Regions from separate parts of the Streptomyces sp. NPDC056144 genome, predicted to be linked through region 4. Evidence: riboswitches for the same ligand, from Rfam matches in the RefSeq annotation. Region 4 holds a riboswitch; each other region holds the start of a gene.
What was found. Region 4 has a riboswitch for cyclic di-AMP ahead of ACFC0Z_RS01035 (peptidoglycan DD-metalloendopeptidase family protein). Riboswitches for the same ligand answer to the same signal wherever they lie in the genome.

Region 1: linked by a shared signal. The riboswitch ahead of ACFC0Z_RS21675 (M23 family metallopeptidase) and the one ahead of ACFC0Z_RS01035 (peptidoglycan DD-metalloendopeptidase family protein) in region 4 are both predicted to bind cyclic di-AMP.
Region 2: linked by a shared signal. The riboswitch ahead of ACFC0Z_RS14635 (M23 family metallopeptidase) and the one ahead of ACFC0Z_RS01035 (peptidoglycan DD-metalloendopeptidase family protein) in region 4 are both predicted to bind cyclic di-AMP.
Region 3: linked by a shared signal. The riboswitch ahead of ACFC0Z_RS04860 (transglycosylase SLT domain-containing protein) and the one ahead of ACFC0Z_RS01035 (peptidoglycan DD-metalloendopeptidase family protein) in region 4 are both predicted to bind cyclic di-AMP.

The regions. Positions count from the first base shown of each region.
Region 1 covers NZ_JBHJVF010000006.1:486,505-491,290, reverse strand. The annotation lists gene ACFC0Z_RS21680 (aldo/keto reductase) at 1-566, opposite strand, end outside; gene ACFC0Z_RS21675 (M23 family metallopeptidase) at 625-1,863, opposite strand; cyclic di-AMP (ydaO/yuaA leader) riboswitch at 1,875-2,039, opposite strand; gene ACFC0Z_RS21670 (PP2C family protein-serine/threonine phosphatase) at 2,252-3,463, opposite strand; gene ACFC0Z_RS21665 (MDR family MFS transporter) at 3,554-4,786, opposite strand, start outside.
Region 2 covers NZ_JBHJVF010000004.1:126,735-131,520, forward strand. The annotation lists gene ACFC0Z_RS14625 (M16 family metallopeptidase) at 1-595, shown strand, start outside; gene ACFC0Z_RS14630 (M16 family metallopeptidase) at 622-1,989, shown strand; cyclic di-AMP (ydaO/yuaA leader) riboswitch at 2,203-2,364, shown strand; gene ACFC0Z_RS14635 (M23 family metallopeptidase) at 2,372-3,154, shown strand; gene ACFC0Z_RS14640 (GntR family transcriptional regulator) at 3,288-3,971, shown strand; gene ACFC0Z_RS14645 (HPr family phosphocarrier protein) at 4,115-4,396, opposite strand; gene ACFC0Z_RS14650 (GNAT family N-acetyltransferase) at 4,583-4,786, shown strand, end outside.
Region 3 covers NZ_JBHJVF010000001.1:1,142,720-1,147,505, forward strand. The annotation lists gene ACFC0Z_RS04850 (alpha/beta fold hydrolase) at 1-302, shown strand, start outside; gene ACFC0Z_RS04855 (alpha/beta family hydrolase) at 478-1,764, shown strand; gene ACFC0Z_RS04860 (transglycosylase SLT domain-containing protein) at 1,758-2,666, opposite strand; cyclic di-AMP (ydaO/yuaA leader) riboswitch at 2,671-2,856, opposite strand; gene ACFC0Z_RS04865 (hypothetical protein) at 3,173-3,772, shown strand; gene ACFC0Z_RS04870 (phosphocholine-specific phospholipase C) at 3,834-4,786, opposite strand, start outside.
Region 4 covers NZ_JBHJVF010000001.1:228,479-233,264, reverse strand. The annotation lists gene ACFC0Z_RS01040 (SGNH/GDSL hydrolase family protein) at 1-686, opposite strand, end outside; gene ACFC0Z_RS01035 (peptidoglycan DD-metalloendopeptidase family protein) at 838-1,827, opposite strand; cyclic di-AMP (ydaO/yuaA leader) riboswitch at 1,832-1,988, opposite strand; gene ACFC0Z_RS01030 (tyrosine-protein phosphatase) at 2,383-3,204, shown strand; gene ACFC0Z_RS01025 (DUF6126 family protein) at 3,221-3,373, opposite strand; gene ACFC0Z_RS01020 (XRE family transcriptional regulator) at 3,394-4,038, opposite strand; gene ACFC0Z_RS01015 (aspartate aminotransferase family protein) at 4,146-4,786, opposite strand, start outside.

The DNA of each region.
Region 1 (4,786 bases), on a different contig from region 4:
CGCGACACGAGGTTGTAGTGCGGCTGGAGCGCCACGTACCGGGCGAGGCCCTCGGCCTCCGCGAAGTCGAGGGAGGCGCGCAGCCGCTCCGGGGAGATGTTGGAGGCGGCGACGGCCCGCACCTTGCCGTCCTTCACGAGCTGGTCGAGCGCGGTGACGATCTCCTCGACCGGGACCGTCTCGTCGTCGAAGTGCGTGTAGTAGAGGTCGATGTGGTCGGTGCCGAGGCGGCGGAGCGACTCCTCGACGGCGCCCTTGATCGTGGTGGCGGCGAGGCCCTTGTAGCGGGGGTGGGCGCCGACCTTGGTCGCGATGACGAGGTCGTCGCGGTTGCCGCGGGAGGCCAGCCAGCGGCCGATGACCGCCTCGGACTCGCCGCCCTCGTGGCCCTCGGCCCAGGAGGAGTACATGTCGGCGGTGTCGACGAAGTTGCCGCCGGCGGCGACGTACGCGTCGAGGACGGCGAAGGACTCGGCCTCGTCTGAGGTCCAGCCGAAGACGTTGCCGCCGAGGGCGAGCGGGAAGACGTGGAGGTCGGAAGCGCCCAGCGGGCGGAGAGTCGTCATGGTGTGATCAACTGCCCGCGCCGCCGGGGCTATTCCGTACGGGGAGAGGAGCCTCGGCTCAGATCGTCAGGCCCTTGGAGCGGAGCCAGGCCGCCGGGTCGATGCCGTCGCCGCCCGCCGTGTGGACCTCCATGTGGAGGTGGGCGCCGGTGACGTTGCCGGTGGCGCCGACGCGGCCGATCGTCTCGCCGGTGCCCACCGTCTGCCCCGCGCTGACCAGCATCGACGAGAGGTGGCAGTACCAGACCTCGGTGCCGTCCTCCAGCTCCAGGACGATCCGGTAGCCGTACGAGCCGGACCACGCGGCCGACTTCACGGTGGCCCCGTGGACCGCCTTCAGCGGCGTGCCCGTGGGCGCGGCGAAGTCGAGGCCGGTGTGGTAGCCGGAGGACCACATGGAGCCGGACTGCATGTAGGTGGCGGTGAGGCTGTACGAGGAGAGGGGCAGCGAGTAGCTGGCGGCGAGCTGCGCCAGGCGGGCGGCCTCCGCCTTCTCCGCCGCGATCCGCTCGGCCTCGGCCTTCTCGGCGGCGATCCGCTCGGCCTCCGCCTTGGCCTCCGCTTCGGCCTTGGCCTTGGCCTTGGCTTCCGCCTCCGCCTCGGCCGCCGCGGCTTCCGTCGCCGCCTTCTCGGCCGCGAGGCGCTCGGCCTCGGCCTTCTCGGCCGCGTCGGCCTCGGCCTGCTGCTGCTCGGCCTGCTGGAGGATGCGGGTGCGCAGGATCTCGCCCGCGTCGACGGTGCCGGCCGTGGGCTGCGCGGGCGGGGTGAAGGTGGCGGCGGTGGCGACGTTCGCGGTGGCCGCGCCGGCCCGGGCGGCCGTGTCGGCGTCCGAGGCGGGGCCGGCGGCGGTGCGCTCGGCGGCCGGGGTGACGTAGGTGGCGGCGGTGAGCGGGTTCGCGTTGCCGGTCGCGCCGGTGGAGTTCCCGGAGCCGTTCGAGCCGTTCGAGCCGCTCTTGCCCTGCTCGTCGTCGGCGAAGAACTCTCCGACGCCGGGGAGGTCCTCGGCTTCCGGGAGGTGCAGGTCCGGCAGGTCGGGGAGGGCTATCGAGACCGGGGGCTTGTCCTGCGCGGTGGCGAGGCCGCCCGCGCCGACGGCGGCGATCACGCCGACGCCGAGGACGGTGGAGGAGCGGGCGAAGTTGGAGCGCTGCTTGACGACGCGGTGCCGGCCGCCGGAGCGGCTCTCGGCGCGGAGGGATCCCTCGGTGGGGTTCCACTCGGTGTCCGGGGCGGCGGGACCCGCACCACCACCGAAGGCGTCGAAGGGGACTTCGGGTGCGGGAGTGTTGGACGCCACGGGGGCGCGCTCCTTTCCTTCCTTCTCGCCTACCGGGTTAGCTGACGGGTTCGGAGCAGGAAGGTCTCCTACGGGCCCGGTCGCACGGGTGCGTGTTCCGCACGGGTGCGAATGGGCTCGATTCACCCCAAGTGGTGGTTCCCCGGTTCCCTTTCGGGATTCGGCGCGTGCGCACGGTGCCGTCTCTTGCGACGGCTGGGACGACCGCGCTGCGTTATCGAACGTTAATAGACACGGGGTCCCGATTCCAAGCCGTTCCGGGTGATCGTTCATTGAATTAGTGGGGTATCGCCCGAGTTGACCCCCCTTCAGAAAGGGGATCCCCGCCCGGCTCCACACCTCCGCGATCTGACGGTATGTCAATTGTTATCGCAGTGACACCCTTCGACTACCCATGGTCACCGGGCGGGACCACCGGCATCGTCCGCCGCCGCTCCGGCTGCCCCGTCGCCGGGCGGCTCAGCGCGAGCAGCGCCATGTCGTCCGTCGACTCGCCGCCCGTGTGGAGCCGTACGTCGTCCACGAGCGCGTCGAGCAGCTCCTCCGGCCCCGGGAAGATCCGCCCCGCGAGCCGCCGCGCCGGGTCGTAGAAGACGCCCTCCGCGTTCCGCGCCTCCGAGAGCCCGTCCGTGTAGAAGAGGAGCGTCGCGCCCCGGGGGTACGGGTGCTCCTCGGACCGGTCCGGCCAGGCCGCCAGTTCGCCCATGCCGAGCGGCAGCGCCGGCTCCGCCGGATCCAGGACGTCCAGGCTCCCGTCCACGTACAGGAGCAGCGGCGGCGGATGGCCACGGTTGACGATGCGTACGGTCGCACCCTCTCCCGACGGGCCCTCCGTCTTCGGGATCTCGGCGAGGACCGCCGTCGTGAACCCCTCGAAGGCGTCGAGCCCGTCCCTCCGGGTGCCCTCGCGGGTCAGCGCCCGCTCCAGCCGGAGCGCGACGCCCTCCAGGCTCCGTTCCTGCTCGGCCGCCTCGCGGAACGCGCCGATGACGACGGCCACGGCCTCGACCGCGTCCATGCCCTTGCCCCGGACGTCACCGACGACGAGCCGCACCCCGTGCGGGGTGTCCTGGACGGCGAACAGGTCGCCGCCGATGAACGCGTCCGCCTGCGCCGCCTCGTACCGGGCCGCGCACTGGAGCCCGCCGATCCGCTCGGCGGGCGCGGGGAGCACCGCCTTCTGCGCGGTCTCCGCGATGACCCGCGCGGACGCGAGCCGTTCGCCGCTGAGGCGCACGACCCGGTTGATGAGCATCGCGAGCGCCGAGACGGTGAGGACCGTCAGGGTCTCGGTCAGCGAGGGGATCTCGTCGGCGGTGCCGTTGTAGAGGTGCAGGCCGACGGAGGCGAGGACGGCGGCGATGCCGGTGAGCAGGGTCGTGAGCGTCGAGAAGAAGGGCGCGGCGATCAGCGGGGCGGCGGAGAAGAGCGGGGCGGCGGTGTACGTGGGCGGGGTCATCACGTCGAAGACGACCCCGCCCACGATGATCAGCGGGGGCAGCGCGCGGAGGAAGCGCCGGGCGCCGCCGTACGGGCGGCCGTCCTTGCCGCCGTCCGTACGGAGCCAACCGCCGCCCGCCGGTCCTTGGGGGTGCCCCACCTGTGCTCTCCTGCCCGGTGTCGTACCGCGTCCTCCCAGGGTGGCCGCCGCCGCACCCGGCGGCGACCTCCGCGCGGCCGACTGGGCGTACTACCCGGCGAGCCGCGCGTCCCGGGGGCGTCCGTCCCCGAGGCGCCCGCCCCGGGCGAGGAGCGCCAGCGCCCCCGCGCACCCCAGGCCGACCGCGCACAGCGCGAGCCACGGCGCCGCGGACCAGCCGGTGACGTCGAGCAGCGCGCCCGTCCCCAGGTTCCCGAGGGTGATGCCGATCCCGCAGACCGTGTTGTAGAGCCCGTAATGGGTGGCCACCCAGCGGCCCCGGGCGAGGGCGACGACCGTGTCCATCTCGTACGGGTAGAGCACCGCGTTCGCCACGGCCAGGACCGCCGCGCACAGCAGCAGCCCCACCGCGCCCCGCCCCAGCGCCGCCGGGACGAGGAACGCCCCGCCCATCAGGGCGAGCCCGAGGACGAGACACCGCTCGCGGCTCAGCCGGCGGCGGCACCAGGCCGTGATCCGCAGCTGGCCGGCGAGCGCGACCAGCGCGGAGACGACGAAGAGGGCGGTGGTGAGCCAGACGCCACCGCCGGCCGTGTCCCCGGCGGCGAGCGGCAGCGCCAGGTAGACCTGGAAGGACAGGACGTACGAGCCGGTCATCGCGAGCGAGAACAGCCAGAAGGTGCGGTGGGAGAGGACCGTACGGAACTGCCCCCGCCCGTCCGGCGCCGACCGCGGCTCAGGGGCGCTCCGCACGGGCATGAACCGCAGCTGTACGAGGGTGAGCCCGGCGAACAGCACCGCCGCGACCAGACACGTCAGCCGGAACGACACCCCTGTCAGGGCGACCCCGACGAGCGGCCCGAGCAGAATGCCCGCCTGGTAGTAGGCGTTGAAGAGGGCGAAGGCCTCCACCCGGCGCTCCTCCCCCGCCTCCGCCGCGAGGCAGGCCCGTACCGCCGGGTTGAAGAGCGCCCCCGCGAGCCCGGTCGCGAGGGAGGCGGCGATCAGCGTCGGCAGCGACTGCGCGAAGGCGAGGGCCCCGAAGCCGACGGTCCGCAGGGCGCAGCCCGCGACGATGAGCGGCTTGAAGCCGAAGCGGTCGGCGAGCGCGCCGCCCACCAGGAACATGCCCTGCTGGGAGAGGTTGCGGGCGCCGAGGACGAGCCCGACCGCCCAGGCCGCCATGCCGAGCCCGTCCGCGAGGTGCGCGGCCAGGTAGGGCATGAGCATGTAGAAGCCGAGGTTGATGGTCAGCTGGTTGAGGAAGAGCAGCCGCACGGCGGGGTCGAAGGAGCGGGTCTGCTTCCAGATGCCGCCCTTGGG
Region 2 (4,786 bases), on a different contig from region 4:
CGAGGAGGAGGTCCCGGCCCGCGCGCTGATGGCCGCCTACCGCCTGCCGCACGACGGCACGCGCGCGTGCGACGCCGCCGACCTGGCCCTGACGGTCCTCGGCGGCGGCGAGTCCTCCCGGCTGCACAACCGCCTGGTCCGCCGCGACCGTACGGCGGTGGCCGCGGGCTTCGGCCTGCTGCGGCTCGCGGGGGCGCCCTCGCTGGGCTGGCTGGACGTCAAGACGTCCGGCGGCGTCGAGGTCCCGCAGATCGAGGCGGCCGTCGACGAGGAGCTCGCCCGCTTCGCCGCCGAGGGCCCCACGCCCGAGGAGATGGAGCGCGCGCAGGCGCAGCTGGAGCGCGAGTGGCTCGACCGGCTCGGCACGGTCGCGGGCCGCGCCGACGAACTGTGCCGGTTCGCCGTCCTGTTCGGCGACCCGCAGCTCGCCCTCACCGCCGTCGACCGGGTGCTCGACATCACCGCCGACGAGGTGCGCGAGGTCGCCGCGGCCAAGCTGCGCCCCGACAACCGCGCGGTGCTGGTCTACGAGCCGGTGGCCACCGAACAGAGCGACGAGGACGGCGCAGCCGAGGAAGAAGGAGCGGACCAGTGACCGACGCCGCCACGTCTTTGACGAGCATGGACTTCCACCCGCGGCCGACGCCCGGCGAGGCCAGGCCCTGGGCCTTCCCGGCCCCGGACCGCGGCAGCCTGCCCAACGGCCTGACGGTGCTGACCAGTCACCGCCCCGGCCAGCAGGTCGTCGCCGTGGAGATCTTCCTGCCGGCCCCGCTCGACGCGGAGCCCGCCGGTCTCGACGGCGTCGCCACGATCATGGCCCGCGCGCTCTCCGAGGGCACGGACAAGCACAGCGCCGAGGAGTTCGCGGCCGAGCTGGAGCGCTGCGGCGCGACGCTCGACGCGGGCGCCGACCACCCGGGCGTACGGGTCTCCCTGGAGGTCCCGGTCTCCCGGCTGCCCAAGGCGCTCGGGCTGCTCTCCGAGGCGCTCATCTCCCCGGCGTTCCCGGAGGAGGAGATCGAGCGGCTCGTCGCCAACCGGCTCGACGAGATCCCGCACGAGGCGGCCAACCCGGCGCGGCGCGCGGCCAAGCAGCTCTCCAAGGAGCTCTTCCCGGCCGAGTCGCGGCTGTCCCGGCCGCGCCAGGGCACCGAGGAGACCGTCAAGGCGATCGACGCCGCCGCGGTCCGCGCCTTCTACGAGGCCCACCTCCGGCCCAGCACCGCCACGGCAGTGATCGTCGGCGACCTGACCGGTGTCGACCTGGAGAAGCTCCTCGCCGAGACGCTGGGCGCCTGGACGGGCGGGCCCGGCGAGCCGCTGCCGATGCCGCCGATCACCGCCGACGACAGCGGACGGGTCGTCATCGTGGACCGGCCCGGCGCGGTCCAGACCCAGTTGCTGATCGGCCGGATCGGTCCGGACCGTCACGACAGCGCCTGGGCGGCGCAGGTCCTCGGCACGTACTGCCTGGGCGGCACGCTCACCTCCCGGCTCGACCGGGTCCTGCGCGAGGAGAAGGGCTACACGTACGGCGTGCGGGCCTTCGGGCAGGTGCTGCGTTCCGACGCCGAGGGGCGCGGTGCCTCGATGCTCGCGATCAGCGGCTCGGTCGACACCCCCAACACGGGTCCGGCACTTGACGACCTGTGGAAGGTGCTGCGGACCCTCGCCGCCGAGGGCCTCACCGACGGCGAGCGCGAGACCGCCGTGCAGAACCTCGTGGGCGTGGCCCCGCTCAAGTACGAGACGGCCGGCTCGGTCGCCGGGACGCTCGCCGACCAGGTCGAGCAGCACCTCCCGGACGACTACCAGGCCCGGTTGTACGCGCGTCTGGCCGAGACGGGCACGGTCGAGGCGACCGCCGCGGTGGTCAACGCCTTCCCGGTGGACCGGCTCGTCACCGTCCTCGTGGGCGACGCGGCGCGGATCGCGGAGCCGGTGCGCGCGCTCGGGATCGGCGAGGTCACGGTGGTGACGGGCTGACAGCTCGCTCGCCGGACGGCCAACGGAGGCCCCGACGCCCTGGTTTCGACCTGGTTCCGTCGGGGCCTTCCGTTATGTCCGAATAGGGAACAAGTCGACAGTATGACCTGTGGCATGTCTTACAAACAGGCGTGTCTGTTTGGTGCGGGGAAGACGGTCCGCATAGCGTCGGGACGGCTGTCCGGCAGTAGTACGTGCCGCACCCGCGGCGACGGACAGTCATCGCCGAGTCCCCGTCAGGCGCGAGCCTGGGGAGCCGGGGACCCACAGTCCCTGGGGTGAATCGGGCGCCTTCGTCACCGACGGAGGGGCTCGTAGGAGACCTTCCTGCTCCGAACCCGTCAGCTAACCCGGTAGGCGAGAAGGAAGGAAAGGAACAGCCTTGGCGTTCACCCGTGCCACCGGGAAGCATCGTGGGACGAGCCGGATGGCTCGCCGCAGCGCGGGGATAGCGGGCGTCGCGACGCTCGCGACCACCGGCGTCATCGGAACCCTCGCCTCCCCGGCACTCGCCGCCGACGGGAACAACCGCTCCGCCGAGGACACCGGCCTGACCCAGGTGGTCACCGAGGACTCCCTCGCGGACCGGATCAACGCCCAGGCCGCCGCCCAGGAGCAGGAGGCCTTCGAGGCCGTCGCCAAGGCGAAGGCCGAGGCCAAGGCCCGCGCCGAGGCCAAGCGCAAGGCGGAGGCCCGCGCCAAGGAGGTCCGCGAGGAGCGCGAGCGCGCCGCCCGCGAGGCCGAGCGCCGCCGCCTCGCCACCTTCCAGCTCCCCGTCGCCGGCTCGTACGTGAGCACCGGCTACAAGACCGGCGGCTCGCTCTGGTCCTCCGGCAGCCACTCCGGCATCGACTTCCACGCCGCCTACGGCAGCACCGTCGTCTCCGTCGGCTCCGGCACCGTCGTCGAGGCCGGCTGGGGCGGCGCGTACGGCAACAACATCGTCATCCAGATGAACGACGGCACGTACACCCAGTACGGGCACCTCTCGTCCATCGGGGTCTACGTCGGCCAGACCGTCGAGCCGGGCCAGCAGATAGGCATCTCAGGCTCGACCGGCAACTCGACCGGCCCGCACCTCCACTTCGAGGCCCGGACGGGTGCCGAGTACGGCTCGGACATCAACCCCATCACGTACCTCCGCGCCCGCGGCGTCAGCCTCTGACACCTCGCGCGTTCCGCGTCACGAAAGCCCCGGCTCGTACCGAGCCGGGGCTTTTTGAATTCACAGGGGGCATCGGAATTTCCGCTCCGCTGCAATAGAGTCGGACTCTCGCGGAAGAAAGCGGAGGTCGGTCATGCGCGTTCCCGCGCAATCGGTATGCACGGCGATCCGGGACGACATCGTCTCGGGCGTCTTCGAGCGGGGAGGTCGGCTGACCGAGGAACAGCTCGCCCGCCGCTACGGGGTCTCCCGTGTCCCGGTCCGCGAGGCCCTGCGCACCCTGGAGTCCGAGGGCTTCGTCGTCACCCGGCGGCACGCCGGCGCCCACGTCGCCGAACCCACCGTGCAGGAGGCGGCCGACCTCCTCGACATGCGGGCGCTGCTCGAACCGCTGGGCGCCGCCAGAGCCGCGCAGCGGCGTACGGAGGCGCACCTCAAGGTGCTGCGGGGCCTGGTCAGGCTGGGGCAGGAGCGGGCCAGGCGCGGCCAGGGCGAGGATCTGCGCGCGCTCGGGGCCTGGTTCCACGAGACGCTCGCGCAGGCCTCCGGCAGCCCCGCCCTGACGGCGCTGCTCACCCAGCTGCGGCACAAGATCGCCTGGATGTACGCGGTCGACCAGCCGGCCAAGCCGGTGGAGGCCTGGGCGGAGCACGGCGCGATCGTGGACGCGGTCGCGCGCGGCGACGCCGAACGGGCCAGGGCGCTGACCGCGCTGCACGCGGAACGCACGCTCGGGCTGCACCGGCTCAAAAAGCCGGAAGACGGCCGTGTGAGGGTTTCGCAACATGCCGTCAACACGGCGAGCGGTCGGAATTAACGTGTGCGCCGTATACAAAGAAGAGTGATCGGACCGCTATTCGCGCCGGTCTTTTCCTGCTGCCTGAAAACGGTGCCGTGAAATGCGAATGGCCCGGCCGCCGGAATTCCGGCGGCCGGGCCATTCGTCGTGCGAAGTCCGGATCAGACGGTCTCGGGGAGCTCGTCCAGACCCTCGGCGACCAGCTTCGCGAGGCGGTCGAGGGCGGTCTCGGCACCCTCGGCGTCGGAAGCGAGAACGATCTCCTCGCCGCCCTGCGCACCCAGGCCGAGCACCGCGAGCATGGACGCGGCGTTCACGGGGGTGCCCTCGGACTTGGCGATCGTCACCGGCACGCCGGAAGCCGTGGCGGCACGGACGAAGATGGACGCGGGGCGGGCGTGCAGGCCCTCGGCCCAGCCGACGTTGACGCGGCGCTCAGCCATGGTGTTGCCCTTCGAGTCTCAAGCGGGTTGTCTAGACCAGTCTCTCACGGGATGCGCGGTGCTCATGCCGACCTTCGGCCCGGATCGGACCGCCTTTCGGCCCTCCCCACCTTGCCCGTCGTCAGCCCGTCGCGCACGCGCGACGCGACCGATGCCGCCAAGCCGTACCGCCCTTAGGCTGACCTCATGCAGAGCGCCTCGGAGCAGTCGGAGCACGCCTATCCCGATCACTGGGAGGCCGACGTGGTGCTCCGGGACGGCGGCACCGCGCGGATCAGGCCCATCACCGCCGACGACGCCGACCGGCTGGTCAGCTTCTACGAGCAGGTCTCGGACGAGTCGAAGTACTACCGCTTCTTCGCGCCCTACCCGCGGCTCTCCGCCAAGGAC
Region 3 (4,786 bases), 910 kb from region 4:
AAGCCTGGCTCGGCGCGCTCGTCGACCGGTCCGTCAGCCGTTCGTCGGCCACCGCCTTCCGGAGCTACCTCGACTCCTGGTCGGGCCCCGACTTCCACGAGCGCGTCCGTGACAACGCCACCCCCGTCCTCCTCGTCGTCGGCGCGCACGACCCCGCGCTCGGTGCCGAGGCGATGGAGGCGACCTGGCTGCGCTGGTACCCGAACGCCCGTCTGGAGGTGTTGAAGGACGCCGGTCACTACGCGCCCGAGGAGACCCCGCAGGCCCTCGCGGAGGCCATCGAAGCGTTCCTGGCGGCCTGAGAGCCTGCTCCTCGCCTGGGATTCGGCGGGCAAGGCCCGACACAGTCCGAGTGGCCGACGCGCGACTAGGCTGGAGGCACCGGCCGGGACGGGACGCACCCGCCTCTCCGGGACCTCGGACCCCCGGACCTCGCACCCCCGGATCCCGGCCGCGTCGGCGGAAGGGCGGCGGATCATGGAGTTCAGCGACCGGACCGACGCAGGGCGCCGGCTCGCCGAGCGCCTCGGGTATCTCAAGGGCCAGGACGTCGTCGTCCTCGGGCTCCCGCGCGGGGGCGTCCCGGTGGCCGCGCGGGTCGCCGAAGCCCTCGACGCGCCGCTCGACATCTGTCTCGTACGGAAACTGGGGGTGCCGTACCAGCCGGAACTGGCGATGGGCGCGCTCGGGGAGGGCGGCGTACGGGTCCTCAACGATCAGGTCCTGCGCGAGACGGGTGTCGACGACCGGGATCTCGCGGCGGTGGAGGAGCGCGAGCACGCCGAGCTGGAGGCACGGACCCGCCGCTACCGGGGCGACCGTCCGCCCGTGCCCCTGGAAGGCAGGACGGTGGTCGTGGTGGACGACGGGCTCGCCACCGGTGCCACCGCGCTCGCCGCCTGCCGGGTGGTCCGGGCCAAGGGCGCCGCGCGGATCGTCCTCGCCGTCCCGGTCGCGCCGCGCGGCTGGCACGCGCGCGTCGGAGGCGAGGCCGACGAGACCGTCAGCGTGAGCGAACCCGCCTTCTTCCACGCGATCGGGCAGTTCTACCGGGACTTCTCCCAGACCCGTGACGAGGAGGTCCTCGACTGCCTCGCCCGGAGCCGTGCCGCGCGCGGCCCCGTCGTGCGGGACACCGAGGTCCGGGTCCCGTCGGCGGGCGCCATCCTCGCGGGGCGGCTCGCCCTGCCCGACGAGGCGCTCGGCATCGTGCTGTTCGCCCACGGGAGCGGCAGCGGCCGGCACAGCCCCCGCAACCGCTCGGTGGCCGCTGCCCTCAACCGGGCCGGTCTCGGCACCCTCCTGTTCGACCTCCTGACGGAGCAGGAGGCGGCGGACCGGGCACGGGTCTTCGACACCCCGCTGCTCGCGGGCCGGCTCGCGGGCGCCACGGAGTGGCTGGCCGGACGCCCGGAGCGGGCCGGGCTGCCGCTGGGCTACTTCGGGGCGAGTACGGGCGCGGCGGCGGCGCTGTGGGCGGCGGCGGACGCCGGGGCGGACGTCGACGCCGTGGTCTCACGGGGCGGCAGGCCCGACCTCGCTGGGGAGCGGCTGGCGCGGGTGCGCGCCCCGACGCTCCTCGTGGTGGGAGGCCGGGACGCGCTCGTCCTGGACCTCAACCGGCGGGCGCAGGCGCTGCTGCGCTGTGAGAACCGGCTGACGGTCGTCGAGGGTGCCACGCACCTCTTCGAGGAACCCGGTGCCCTGGAGGAGGTGGCGGAGCTCGCCACCTCCTGGTTCACCGGGCACTTCCGGGATCAGTAGGCGCCGTTGACGTTGTCGATCGAGCCGTAGCGGTCTGCGGCGTAGTTGGAGGCGGCGGTGATGTTGGCGACCGGGTCGAACGGGTCCGTGGACGTGCCGGGCACGTGGTAGGCGTCGAAGGTCGGCTGGATCACCTGGAGCAGGCCCTTCGAGGGCGTGCCGGCGGCGGCGTTGGAGTCCCACAGGTTGATGGCCTGCGGGTTGCCGGAGGACTCGCGCATGACGTTGCGGAGGATGCCGTCGTAGGAGCCCGGGATGCCGTTGCGGGCCATGATGTCGAGCGACTCGCGGATCCAGCCGTCGAGGTTGTCGGCGTACGAGGTGGCGGCGGCGGGGGCGGCCTGGACGGCCTGCGCCGGGGCGGCCGCAGGCTCGGCCTGGACGGGGGCGGCCTGGACAGGAGCGGGCTGCGCGGGGGCCGCCTGCGCGGGGGCCGCGCGGTGTGCGGAGCGGTTGGCGCGGTCCGTCGTGGAGGCCTTCTTCGCCGGGGCGGAAACGACCTTCGCGGAATTCCGACGAAGCGTCAGTTCAAGGCCGGGGTGAATAAGTGACGGATTGTCACCCACGGCGGTCTTGTTCGCCCGGTAAAGGCTCTTCCAGCCGCCCTGGATTCCCTTCTTCTGCGCGATCAGGGAAAGCGAGTCACCGCTGACGACGGTGTACGTGCGAGAGGCGACCGGAGCGGCCGGGGCCTTGAGGGCGACCGGCGCCACGGAGGCCGGGGAGACGGCGGGAACGGCGGCGCGGGCGGCGATCTCCGGGGCTCCGGAGACGGGCGCGGCGCCGGCCGAGGCGGGGGCGATCAGCGGGAGGGCGAGGGCGACCCCACCCGTGCCGACCAGGGCGAGGCCCTGGGAGACGGGGCGGCGTCGGGGGCGGCGGTGCTTACCGTGTGCAGGCATGACGGGTTCCTCTCCGGCGCCTGCGAGGTGAGCTGTCGGGTTCGGACGGGAGGTGTCCGGCCGCGCGCACGCGGCTGCACCCCGAGCCGTCCCGGGAATCCGGTACGGCGTATTCGTGGGTCCCCCGCTCCTGCCGTCGGGTGAAAAGGGAGGTATTTCAAGCGGTGGCAGGATTAGGCGATCCGCTCGAATGGAGGTGACCGTAGGCCAGGAATACGCGGGACAACAAGGGGCGTGTGATCGGCGATGTGCGAAAAGCGGCTCGGAATTCACGGAATTCATGATCGACCGCCGCTTGCCGACGGGGAACTCCCGTGTGCCCCATGGCATGCGCGGATGTCGATCACCGCGACGCATTCCGAAACGTGAATCACGTCACGCCGCGTTCAATGTCCGAATATGCCGAATATGCGCGAGCCGTCCCGAGTTACCCCGAACGCACGGGTAAAAGTCGCAAATCGGGCATTCGTCGCCAAAGATGGTGCTACCCGACCGAGGAGTGCCGAATGCCGCCCGTCACCGCACCGCCCAGCCCCGACCTCGTCGACCGCGAGGCCGCCGCGCTCTACGACTCCGCCGCCTGGCAGCGGATCGTCGCCGACTGGACGGCCGACGGGCCGGTCGCTCCCGAGAAGGACTGGCGGAGCCTGCTGTCCGTCCCGGTCGACCGACTCGTGGCAGAGGCGCTCGACGCGCTGCCGCCCGCCCTCCCCGCCGACCGCCGCCTCCCGGGCCGCCTCGGCGCCGTCCTCCCGGACCGGCTGCACGCCTGGCGCCGCCTCGGCCGCGCCGACCTCCGCCCCTCGGTCCACCTCGGCTACGCCCGTCTCGTCCTCGTCGAATGGGGCTGGCAGAACGCCCCGTACAAGCTGCGCGACCGGCGCGGAGCCCGCTGCGTCTGCGGCGCGCTCCTCGCCGCCCACCGCCTCGGCCACGGCAGCGTCGACACGATGAACGAGGCGGCGGCCTGGGTGATGACGGAGCTCAGGTCGCGGGGCTGGAACGACCTCATCGGGCCGTGGAACCGCGCCCCCGGCCGTACGGCCGAGGACGCGGTGGCCCTCCTCGACGCCACCATCCGGCGAGCGGCCGACGCCGGTCGCTGAGGGCGCGCCGAGTGGGCTGCCGGGCGGGCTGTCGGTCCGCCGGGTGCCCGGCCGGCCCGGGTCACCCGGTGACGCTCGGCGCGCCCGTCTCGATGTGTCCGGTGTACCGGCGCGACCAGGTGCCGTCGATGTCGGCGAAGACCGTGAAGTCGTACCAGCCGTCGTTGTACGCGACCGCGTTGAAGAAGTCCTCGCGCGAGGAGTTCGCAGCCACCGTGTACGTCCACGGCCCGTCCGAGCGGTAGGCGTTGGAGCGGATCGTGAAGGTGACGGGTCCGGCCGACGAGTTGGTCATCCGGAACCACAGGGCCGTCTTGCCGGTCCCGGCCTCGGGCGCGAACCGGGCCGCGACCTCGACGGCCTTGCCCGCCTTCGACGCGTCGCCGATGAAGCGGCGCAGGAACCGGTTCGGGCCCATCATCGAGATGTCGTACTTCCCGGAGCCCGACCCGAGCCCGATGTTGAAGTAGTCGGAGGCCGTGCCGCCGGGGTCGACGGTGTACTGCCAGGCAGCGGTGTCCCGGTACTGGTGCGGGTGGATCGAGAAGTGGGCCGGCCGCTTGGCCTCCGCGCCCTGGTTCGTCATCGAGAACCAGGCCAGGATCTTGCCTGCGGCGCCGAACTCGAACCGGTCGAGGTTGCCGTTGACCTGGTACGGGACCGCGCGCGCGGGACGGGTACCGGGCTCCTGGGCGGGCAGGGCGTTGTTCTGCGGGGCGGGGTTCGGGAGCGGGCCGCAGGTGGCCTGCCCGATGACCTTCGCCGTCGACGGCAGGTCGGCGGGAACCCCGTACACCGGGTGCGCGAAGTCGAAGACCCCGGTGAGGTCGCCCGTGACCTTGCGCCGCCAGGCGCTGATGTTCGGGCAGGTGGCCGGGGTGCCGAGAGCCGCCGTCCAGGTCTCCAGGAAGCGCAGCACGGAGGTGTGGTCGAAGACCTCGGAGCTGACCCAGCCACCTCGGGTCCACGGGGACATGACGAGCATCGGCACGCGGAAGCCGAGGCCGATCGGCA
Region 4 (4,786 bases):
TCGTCGCGCCGGACCTCCAGGGTGCCGCGCACCGGCAGCGGCGGCCAGGGCTGGTCCGGGTCGGCCGGGACCTCCATACCGAGGACCTGGGCGGCGCGGAGCGCGACCCGGGTGTGGCCGTCGGGCGAGAGGTGGAGCCGGTCGTCGTCCCAGGCCCGCCGGTCCTGCACGGACTTCAGGGACCACAGGTCGAGGACCGGGCAGTCGTACCGGTCGGCGATGGACCGCACGTGCGCGGTGTACGTGGCGATCTTGCCCCGCAGGTGCTTGAGCACGGGGACGTCACGGGTGTCGAAGCCGGTGGTCACCATGACCGTGCCGACGGCGGACGTGAGGTCCGCGACGGCACGCTCGAAGCGCTCGGCCACGTCGTCGGGGTCCGTGCCGGGGCGGATGATGTCGTTGCCGCCGGCGCAGAAGGTCACCAGGTCGGGGGCGAGTTCCTTCGCCCTCGGGACCTGTTCCGCCACGATCTGGTCGAGCAGGCGTCCCCGTACGGCCAGGTTGGCGTAGCGGAAGGCGTCGTGCTCCGGCAGCTGGTCGGCGAGCAGGACCGCGAAGCGGTCCGCCCAGCCGACGAACGTCCCGTCGGGCCCGGGGTCTCCGACGCCCTCGGTGAAGCTGTCACCGATCGCCGCGTACGACCCGAATGCGTTCTTGTCTTCTGATCTCGAATCGTCTGCCACGGGAGCACATCCTTCCCTTTCGAATGTGACCTACGCGACCGTAGGGAGGGGTTGACGAGCAGTGACATATGCCACCGATAAAGATTCTCCCAAGACGGAATACGAGAACGGCCCGGCACATGAGTGCCGGGCCGTCTCGCTGTCAGGTGTCTCAGATGGAGACGCCGTGGCCGCGCAGGTACGCGAGCGGGTCGATGTCCGAGCCGTAGCTCGGCGAGGTGCGGATCTCGAAGTGCAGGTGCGGGCCGGTGGAGTTGCCGGTCGAGCCGGAGAGGCCGATCTGCTGACCGCCGCTGACCTGCTGGCCGGCGGAGACGGCGAGGGACGAGAGGTGCGCGTACTGCGAGTAGTTGCCGTCGGCGTGCTGGATGACGACCTCGTTGCCGTAGGCGCCGCTCCAGCCGGCGGAGACGACCGTGCCGGCGCCGACGGCGCGGACGGTGGTGCCGGAGGAGGCGATGAAGTCGGCACCGGTGTGGTAGCCGGAGGACCACATGGAGCCGGAGGCGCGGTACGGGGTGGAGACGCCGTTGCCGACGGGGGCGACCCAGCCGGACGAGGTGGCGGCCACCGAGGTGCGCTCGGTGCTGCGGGAGGCGCGCTGGGTGTCGCCGTTCTTCGCGGAGGACGAAGAGGAGGAGGCGGAGGACGAGGAAGAGGAGGCCGCGGAGGACTTCTTCTTGGTGTGCTTGGTCTGCGCCTTCTCGGTGCTCTTCGGGGCGGCCTTCACGGCGGCGGCCGAGGTGCTCTTCGCGCCGAGGGTCAGCTTCATGCCGGGCATGATCAGCGACGGGTCCGCGCCGACGACCTGGCGGTTGTCCTCGTAGAGCTTCTCCCAGCCGCCGGCGACGTTCTGCTCGTCGGCGATCTTCGAGAGGTAGTCGCCGCTGACGACGGAGTACGTCTTCGGGGCCGCCTTCACGGCGGCGGGGGTCGCCTTCACCGCGGCGGGGGCCTTCACCTGGGCGGCGACGGCCACGGCCTGGGCGGGGACGGTCGCCGGGGCGGCCTGCTCGGCGGCGTAGGCCCCGGTGGCGCCGAAGATCGGCAGGGCGACGACGGCGCCGCCCGTACCGGCGGCGACGAGGCCGCGGGTCAGGGGGCTGAACTTGGGACGGCGGTGCTTACCCTTCGTGGGCATGGCGAATTCCTCTCCGGCGCCTACGAGGTGAGCTGTCGGGTTCGGACTGGAGATGCCCGGCCGCGTGTCTCACGCGGCTTCACCCCAAGCCGTCCTGCGTCGCGGGACCGGCGTCTTTCCTGGGTCCCCCGCTCCTGCCACGCATGGGATGAGTGCGGATTCCGGGCGGTGGCAGGATTAGGCGGTCCGACCGGATTGATGGCGACGCTAGACGAGCGGGGTCGGAGCAAACAAGCCGCACTTTTCCTTTCTCAAGATCGGCGGCTAATTCCGGGCCGAATTCCGATCACCCTGCGTGGATGACGGTCCCTCGATTTCCTTTTCATGCACGGGAATTGCTCCGGGCCTCCGACCACGATCCGTCACCTCTATGACCCTGCTCACCAGCGCCCGCCCATCTCACCTGCAAACGGGGCGCGTTGTGGCCTAGACCTCATAACGGACAGATCGACCATTTCGACCAGATGGGGTGCGCCGACACGGCGTCACCTGGATGATTGCCCCAGGAACCGACTCGCGTGCCCGGCACCCGAACACCGACCACCAGGAGCATCCGTGACGCAGCAGCTGCCGCAGGTCCCGCCCACCGACGCGAACGAGCCCGAGCTCGCCGAGGTCCGCAACTTCCGGGACGTGGGCGGCCTGCCGACGACGGACGGGCGCGCGGTGCGGCCCGGGCGCCTCTTCCGCAGCGGCCACCTCGCCCACGCGACCGAGGAGGACGCGGCCTTCCTCGCCTCGCTGAACCTGCACACCGTCTTCGACTTCCGCAACGCCGCCGACCGCCAGGTCGAGGGCGCGGACGTCGAGCTCCCCGGCGTGCGGAACGTGAACATACCGCTGAGCGACCCGGCCGACGGCAAGGAGTTCTGGAAGATGGTCCGCGACGGCGACGTCGCGCAGCTGCGGGAGATCCTGGGCGAGGGCAAGGCCGCGGCCCGTATGTCCGATTCGTACCGCTCGATGCTGGTCGAGCGGACCGCCGAGCACAGCCGCCTCCTGCACGCCCTGGCGGAGGACAGCGTCCCGGCCCTGATGCACTGCGCGGCCGGCAAGGACCGCGCGGGCCTCTCCATCGCGATCACCCTGCTCGCGATCGGCGTCGAGCGGGAGGCCATCGAGGCCGACTACGTGAAGTCGAACGCTCCGCACCGCCGCTACAAGGTGCGACGCAGCTCCACCACGACGGACGCCATGTCGCCCGAGGTGATGGAGCTGCTGAGCCCGCTCTTCGACGCGCGGGTGGAGTACCTGCGGGCCGCCCTGGAGTCGGTCGAGGCGACCTGGGGTTCGGTGGAGGCGTACCTCACGGAGGGCCTGAAGCTCTCTCCGGAGACCCGCGAGCGCCTGCGCGGGCAGTTCCTCACCGAGGCCTGAGCCCGCCGGACGGGCCCTAGCCGTTGCCGCCCATGGAGAACAGCAGGTAGAGGAAGCCGGCGAAGAGGTGACCGGCGATCAGGTAGGCGAAGAGGCGGAGCACGAGCCCCTTCGGGAACTTGCCTTCACCGCGCTCTTCGCCGGTGACCGCTGCGGACTTCTCGGACATGTCGGTCCTTTCGGGGTGAATCAGCGCCGGTGCGGGGTCCCGTCGCCGAGGCACAGCTCGGCGACGGGGCTCTGCATGAGGGTGTGGACGAAGAGCAGCTCGGCACCGCCGCGCGTGGCGGCGCCGATGCGGTGCGGGGTGAGCGAGTCGAAGTGCGCGCTGTCCCCGGGATCGAGGACGTGCACGGCGTCGCCGAGCGCGAGCCGCACCTGGCCCTCCAGGACGTGGATCCACTCCTCGCCCGGGTGGACGCGCACGATGTCGGCCTTCGTGGCGTACGGGACGTGGACGCGGAGGCACTGGAGGGCGCGCCCGGCGCCGCCCGCCTGCCGGTAGATCCAGCCGTCGGCCTCGACGGGATCGGAGCGGCCGGCCCGGACGACGGGGTCGTGCTCGGGAGGGGTCTCGCCGAGCAGCTCGGAGACCGTCGTACCGTAGGTACGGGACAGGGCGAGCAGCATCGGGAGCGAGGGCTGCCGGTTCCCCGTCTCCAGCCGGGAGAGGTGGGCCGGCGAGAGTCCGGCCCGGTGGGCGGCGGCCTCCAGGGTGAGTCGCCGGCGGCGGCGCAGGGCCCGCAGCTGCGGGGCGACGTCCGGCAGGAGGTCGGGCGCGCCGGGAGCGGCGGCGGCAGGGTCCGGGGAGCGGTCCCCGGGGACGTGGTCCATGCGTCCATTCCGCCAGGATCATGCCTCTGAGGCAAGTTTCTTGCCTCAGAGGCAAAACTTCGCGTGATGATCCGTACTGATCCGTGATGATCCCGGGATGCCGCGGATCAGCGCTGCGCGACCGCCTGCTTCACCAGTGTGCGCCCGAAGTCCCACATCAGCCCGCCCCCGCCGTGCGCGTCGTCCATGACCGCCGTGAAGGCCCTGACGAACCGGTCCACGTCCGCCTCGTCGATGACCAGCGGCGGGATCAGTTTGATCACCTCCAGGTGGTCCCCGGAGACCTGGGTGAGGATCCGGTGCCGCTGGAGCAGGGGCACCACGACCATCTGGGCGAAGAGGCCCTTGCGGGCCGCCTGGAGCATCGCCCACCGGCCGCGCAGCCCCAGCGAGGTCGGCCGGCCGAACTCGATCCCGATCATCAGACCGCGCCCCCGCACCTGGTGCAGCAGCTCGTACCGGGGTACGAGCTCCGCCAGGCGCGAGCGCAGCAGCCCGCCGACCCGCCGGACGTGGCCGACGACGTCCTCGTCCTCCATGACGGAGAGCACGGCGAGCCCGGCGGCCATGGCCTGCGCGTTCGCACCGAAGCTCGCCGAGTGGACGAGGACCCGGTCCATCGAGGAGTAGACCTTCCTGAAGATCCAGTCCTTGCCGAGGGTGGCGCCGACCGGCACGTACCCGCCGGAGAGCGCCTTGGCGACGCACACGAGGTCCGGCTCGACGCCGGGCTCGTGCTGGTACGCGT